DNA from 2 places in the Streptomyces sp. NH27 genome. Region 2 is predicted to be linked to the other one. Evidence: riboswitches for the same ligand, from Rfam matches in the RefSeq annotation. Region 2 holds a riboswitch; the other holds the start of a gene.
What was found. Region 2 has a riboswitch for glycine ahead of gcvP (aminomethyl-transferring glycine dehydrogenase). Riboswitches for the same ligand answer to the same signal wherever they lie in the genome.
Positions count from the first base shown of each region.

Region 1: linked by a shared signal. The riboswitch ahead of gcvT (glycine cleavage system aminomethyltransferase GcvT) and the one ahead of gcvP (aminomethyl-transferring glycine dehydrogenase) in region 2 are both predicted to bind glycine.

Region 1 covers NZ_JACEGK010000063.1:1,126-4,446, reverse strand. Annotated here, with positions in the region: gene AC13HU_RS08075 (enhanced serine sensitivity protein SseB) at 111-881, opposite strand; glycine riboswitch at 1,005-1,123, shown strand; gene gcvT (glycine cleavage system aminomethyltransferase GcvT) at 1,315-2,430, shown strand; gene gcvH (glycine cleavage system protein GcvH) at 2,629-3,009, shown strand; gene glyA (serine hydroxymethyltransferase) at 3,021-3,321, shown strand, end outside.
Region 2 covers NZ_JACEGK010000159.1:1,170-4,490, reverse strand. Annotated here, with positions in the region: gene AC13HU_RS15350 (DNA polymerase IV) at 1-1,041, shown strand, start outside; gene AC13HU_RS15345 (PRC-barrel domain-containing protein) at 963-1,334, opposite strand; glycine riboswitch at 1,483-1,594, shown strand; glycine riboswitch at 1,595-1,722, shown strand; partial or broken gene gcvP (aminomethyl-transferring glycine dehydrogenase) at 1,782-3,321, shown strand, end outside.

The DNA of each region.
Region 1 (3,321 bases), on a different contig from region 2:
CTTCGCACGACATCAAACCAGGTCGAGTGTGCCCAGCGGTATGCCGACCGACTCAAGCGGAACCAGCTATAGACCGGGTATACGACCGTTGAACGCGCGCCTTGGCGGGTTCAGTCGCGGGCGAAGAACGGCCGCACCGTCTCCAACATCCAGTCGCCCACCGGGTCCTGCGCCACGTCCAGCAGGATCAGGTGCACCGGCCACGGCGGCGGCGCCACGCCCATCGCCCGGCCGAGCGCGTCCATCGCGGCGGCCCCCTCGCCCTCCAGCCAGCGGTCGAGTTCCACGCCGATGAACAGGGCGGGCGGATCCTCCTCCACGGCGGCCAGCGCCCGCCGACCGCTGAGCACCACCGAGGTGACCGCGAACTCGCCGGCCGCCGCGGCCAGGAAGTCCACCGCTTCCTCGTCGTGGTCCGGCTCCCACAACCGCACCCGGGCACCGGTCGGCGCGTCGCCGCCGCGTACCCCGGAGAGCTCCGGCGCGCGCTCGCCCGGCACCGGCCGGCACAGCGCGGCCACCGCGGCCGGCGGCAGCGGCACGCCGACCGCCCCGCCGGGGTTGACCGCGATCCCGACCAGCGGCGGCAGCCCGCGGGCGAACTCGTGCACCGGCGCGACCGTGCAGGACATGCCGTCCGCGGCCTGCCGGAACTGCTGCTCGGAGCTGAACACGGGTACGTAGGGTGCGTCGCCGAGCACCACGGTCGGCAGGTCGAGGCCGGCCGCCTGCGCCGAGCCGCCGTTGGGCAACGGCACCCACACCCTGGAGCGGCCGAGCACCTCCAGCAGCCTGGGCGTGGCCGACGGATTGCCGAGGCCGGCGCTCAGCACCTCTTCCAGCTCGTTGGCCGGCCATATGTACGGTGCCGGATTCTCCATGTCCACCCTTGTCCGCCCATGTACCACGTCTGTAGCGTTGTGCCCGGGAAACCCTAACCGCTGCCGGGGGCCGGGGACCCTGGGCATGCAATGATGAAGGCCACAACTTGTATAACGGCCGTTCGAGGCCGCGCGGGAGAGTTCCGGACCGGCGCACGCGACCAGCTCGCGGGCGGTGGGACGGGCGCCGAAGGAGCAAGTCCTCCCTTGAATCTCTCAGGCACAGATACCGCGCGGGCGAGGCAGATCTGAAAAGCGGCGGAGCCGTCGGCGCACCCCTGGGGTGCGTGGCCCCGCCCACCCAAGGTGCAAACCGGGGCCCGCGCGAGCGGGGTTCACGGTGAACCTCTCAGGTTCCGATGACAGATGGGGAGTGTCCATCCGTCGTCCCTCCTTTCTCTTCACCGAGACCGAGCCTGGGAGCCTGTCACCGATGAGCGAACCCCGTCACACCGCGCTCGACGCCCTGCACCGCGCCCTCGGCGCGACCATGACCGACTTCGCCGGCTGGGACATGCCGCTGCGGTACGCCAGCGAGCGCGAGGAGCACCAGGCGGTGCGCACCCGGGCCGGCCTGTTCGACCTGTCCCACATGGGCGAGATCACCGTGACCGGCCCGCAGGCGGGCCAGGCGCTGGACCACGCCCTGGTCGGCCACCTGTCCGCGCTGGCGGTGGGCCGGGCCCGCTACACGATGATCTGCGCGCCCGACGGCGGCATCCTCGACGACCTGATCGTGTACCGGCTCGGCGAGCAGGAGTTCATGATCGTCGCCAACGCGTCCAACGCGCAGACCGTGCTCGACGCGGTGGCGCTGCGCGCGGCGGAGTACGACGCGCAGGTCCGCGACGACCGGGAGGCGTACGCGCTGCTGGCCGTCCAGGGCCCGCAGGCCCCGGCGATCATGAAGTCGGTGACCGACGCCGACCTGGACGGGTTGAAGTACTACGCCGGACTGCCCGGCACCGTCGCCGGGGTGGACGCGCTGATCGCCCGCACCGGCTACACCGGCGAGGACGGCTTCGAGCTGTTCGTCGCGCCGGCCGACGCCGAGCGGCTGTGGCGGGCGCTGACCGACGCCGGCGAGCCGGTCGGCCTGGTGCCGTGCGGGCTGTCCTGCCGGGACACGCTGCGCCTGGAGGCGGGCATGCCGCTGTACGGGCACGAGCTGACCGCCTCGGTCACGCCGTTCGACGCCGGCCTGGGCCGGGTGGTCAAGTTCGACAAGCCCGGGGACTTCGTCGGCCGCACCGCGCTGGGCGCCGCCGCCGAGCGGGCCAAGGACCTGCCGCCGCGCAAGCTCGTCGGGCTGGTCGCGCAGGGCCGCCGGGAGCCGCGGGCCGGCTACCCGGTCACCGACGCGTCGGGCGCGGTGATCGGCGAGGTCACCTCGGGCGCCCCGTCGCCGACCCTCGGCAAGCCGATCGCGATGGCGTACGTGGACGCGGCGCACGCGGCGCCCGGCACGCCCGGGGTCACGGTGGACATCCGCGGCTCGCGGGAGCCGTACGACGTCGTGGCGCTGCCGTTCTACAAGCGCGAGCGCTGAACGGGCCGGGCCCGCTCGCCCGTCGCCGGGTTCCGCGGGCGCCGGGTTCCGCGGGTGCCGCCTTGTGCGGCCGCCACGCTCTGTCGGCGCCGAGTTCCGCGGCCCACCCCCACGCTTCGCACTTCCCCCCTTGCCCTTAGCTTTCCGTTTGCCGTGCCGCGCACGCGAGCACCCCTGTCGATCCGGGAGAATTCAGCCATGAGCATCAACCCTGAGCAGCTTCGTTACAGCAAGGAGCACGAGTGGCTCTCCGCCGCCGCCGACGGCGCGGCCACGGTGGGCATCACCTCGCACGCCGCCGACGCGCTCGGCGACGTGGTCTTCGTCCAGCTCCCCGAGGTGGGCGCGACGGTGACCGCGGGTGAGACCTGCGGCGAGCTGGAGTCCACCAAGTCGGTCAGCGACCTGTACTCGCCGATCGGCGGCGAGGTCACCGAGGTGAACCAGGACGTCGTCGACGACCCGGCGCTGGTGAACTCCGCACCCTTCGAGGGCGGCTGGCTGTTCAAGGTGAAGATCACCGAGGAGCCGTCCGACCTGCTGTCCGCCGCCGAGTACGACGCCTTCATCGAGAACTGAGGGAACCCGCGATGTCGCTGCTGAACCAGTCCCTGCACGAGTTCGACCCGGATGTGGCGGCCGCGGTCGACGCCGAGCTGTACCGCCAGCAGTCCACGCTGGAGATGATCGCGTCCGAGAACTTCGCGCCGGTCGCCGTGCTGGAGGCACAGGGCTCGGTGCTCACCAACAAGTACGCGGAGGGCTACCCGGGGCGCCGCTACTACGGCGGCTGCGAGCACGTCGACGTGATCGAGCAGCTCGCGATCGACCGGGTCAAGGCGCTGTTCGGGGCCGAGGCGGCCAACGTGCAGCCGCACTCGGGCGCCCAGG
Region 2 (3,321 bases):
GAGAAGGCCAAGCCCGACGGCCTGGTGGTGGTCGAGCCCGGCACCGAGCGGGCGCTGCTCGACCCGATGCCGGTACGCACCCTGCCGGGGGTCGGGCCCGCCACGGCCGAGCATCTGCGCAAGGCCGGCATCCTCACCGTCGCCGAGATCTCCGGGGCCGGCGAGGCGGAGTTGGTCCGCCTGCTCGGCAAGGCGCATGGCGCGGGGCTGCACGCGATGGCCGCCGGCGTCGACAACCGCCCGGTGGTCGCCGACCGCGACGTCAAGTCCATCTCGGTCGAGGACACCTTCGACAGCGACCTGACCGACCGCGCCCACGTGCGGTACGAGATCGACCGGCTCGCCGAGCGCTGCGTGCAGCGGTTGCGCGGCGCGGGCCGCTCCGGCCGCACCGTGGTGGTGAAGGTCCGGCGCTATGACTTCTCCACGCTCACCCGCTCCGAGACGCTGCGCGCGCCCACCGACGACCCGGCCGTGGTGCGCGAGACCGCCCGCCGGCTCGCCGAGGCCGTCGACACCACCGGCGGCGTACGGCTGCTCGGGGTGGGCGTCGCCGGGCTCGCCGACTTCACCCAGGAGGACCTGTTCGCCCACGCCGAGGGCGAGCGGGCCCTGCACGGCGGGGCCGACGAGGACGCACCGCCGCCGCTGCCCAGCAGCCCTCCGCCGGCTCCCGAGCGGGCGAACCGCTGGCTGCCCGGCCACGACGTCGTCCACGAGGAGTACGGCGCCGGGTGGGTGCAGGGCAGCGGTGTCGGCCGGGTGACCGTGCGCTTCGAGGTGCCCTCCGACACCGTGCCGGGCCGGGTGCGCACCTTCGCCGTGGACGACCCGGCGCTCAGCGGCAGCGACCCGCTGCCGCTGGCCGCCCAGGCACCTGCCGATCAGTCCGTCGATCCGCCTACGGACCCGCCCGCCGATCCGGACACCACCCCGGACGTCGATCCGCCCGCCGATCCGGCTCAGTCGTCGTCGGCCAGTTCCCCGAAGTCCCCGGATGGCGTCGGCTCCGTCCCCGACCGGGGCACATCCATGCCGTAGTGGTGGTAGAGCTGCAACTCCTGCTCGGGCGAAAGGTGCCGGCCCACGCCGAAGTCCGGCGCGTCCTTGATCAGCGCCTTCTCGTACGGCACCCGCAGCTTGTCGCCGTCCAGTTCGCTCGGGCCGAGCGGCACGAAGGCGTCCCGGGTGAACAGGCCGGTGCGCACCGCCGCCCATTCCGGCGTGCCGGTCGCGTCGTCGAGGTACACCTCGTCCACCGTGCCGATCCTCGTCCCGTCACGGTCGAAGGCGCGGCGGCCGATCAGGCTGCGCGGATCGATGTCGGTCTGCACGGTCCCTCCAACCAATCCATCCAACCCCAGGCCGGCCGTCGTACGACGGCCGGCTGACTCCTACCCAAGGCCACAACGGGGGCGGTGTCGACTCGGCACCTGCTCCGACCCGTGTTCGGATCACGCTGGTAGGCTGGCAGAAGGCCGTTGACCCCGTGCGGGAGAGTCCTCCAACAGCCCGCCTGGCGGCGGGTGGCGGAGGGCGCCGAAGGAGCAAATCCTCCCCGGAATCTCTCAGGCATCCGTACCGCTCGGGTGAGGTCACTCTGGAAAGCAGGACCTGTCCCGGAAGCAGCGCGGCCGCCGGGACGCGTCCTCACCGACGGTGAAAGCCGCCCTGTGGGCCGGGGCGGTGAAGCTCTCAGGTTCTGATGACAGAGGGGGAGGCCGTACGGGTGCCTGTGGCGGCACCCCCGAAGGTCGTCGCAGACCAGGAGGCCCCCGAAGATGAGTGACCGCCGGAATTCCCTTGCCGAGCTGGAAGCAGGCCGACCCTTCGCCCGCCGCCACATCGGCCCCGACACCGAGGCGCAGGCCAAGATGCTTGCCCAGGTCGGCTACGGCTCGTTGGACGAACTGACCGCCGCGGCGGTACCCGACACCATCAAGAGTGCCGAGGCGCTCGGCCTGCCCGCCGCCGTCACGGAGGCCGAGGCGCTCGCCGAACTGCGTGCGCTCGCCGACCGCAACCAGGTGCTCACGCCGATGATCGGCCTGGGCTACTACGGGACCTTCACCCCGCCGGTGATCCTGCGCAACGTGCTGGAGAACCCGGCCTGGTACACCGCGTACACCCCGTACCAGCCGGAGATCTCGCAGGGCCGCCTCGAAGCGCTGCTGAACTTCCAGACCGTCGTGGCCGACCTCACCGGACTGCCCACCTCCGGGGCCTCCCTGCTGGACGAGGGCACCGCGGCCGCCGAGGCGATGGCGCTGTCCCGCCGGGTCGGCAAGGTCAAGAACGGCGTCTTCCTGGTCGACGCCGACACCTTCCCGCAGACCCTCGCCGTGATACGGACCCGCGCCGAACCCACCGGTGTCGAGGTCGTCACCGCCGACCTGTCCGCCGGCATCCCCGCCGACGTCGCCGAGCGCGGCGTCACCGGCGTGCTGCTCCAGTACCCGGGCGCGTCGGGCGCCGTCCGTGACCTGCGGCCGGTCATCGAGCAGGCACACGACCTCGGCGCGATCGTCACCGTGGCCGCCGACCTGCTCGCGCTGACCCTGCTCACCTCGCCCGGCGACCTCGGCGCGGACATCGCGGTCGGCACCACCCAGCGGTTCGGCGTCCCCATGGGCTTCGGCGGCCCGCACGCCGGCTACATGGCCGTCCGCGACGCCTACGCCCGCAACCTGCCCGGCCGGCTCGTCGGCGTCTCGGTCGACGCCGACGGCGACACCGCCTTCCGGCTGGCGCTCCAGACCCGCGAGCAGCACATCCGCCGGGAGAAGGCCACCAGCAACATCTGTACCGCCCAGGTGCTGCTCGCGGTGATGGCCGGCATGTACGCCGTCTACCACGGGCCCGACGGGCTGGCCGACATCGCGCGCCGCACCCACCGTTACGCCGCGGTGCTCGCCGCGGGCCTGCGTGCGGCCGGCGTCGAGCTCGTCGAGGACGCGTACTTCGACACGCTGACCGCCCAGGTGCCCGGCAAGGCCGCCGACATCGTGGCGGCCGCGCGTGCCGCCGGCGTCAACCTGCGGCTGACCGACGCCGACCACGTCGGCATCGCCTGCGACGAGACCACCGACCGCGCCGCGCTCACCTCGGTGCTCGCCGCGTTCGGCGCCACCGGCGACATCGACGCGCTCGACGCGGCCACCGCCGACGCGCTGCCCGCCGCCCTGCTGCGCAGCGACGACTACCTCACCCACCCGGTCTTCCACCAGCACCACAGCGAGACCTCGATGCTGCGCTACCTGCGCCGACTCGCCGACCGCGACTACGCCCTGGACCGCGGCATGATCCCGCTGGGCTCGTGCA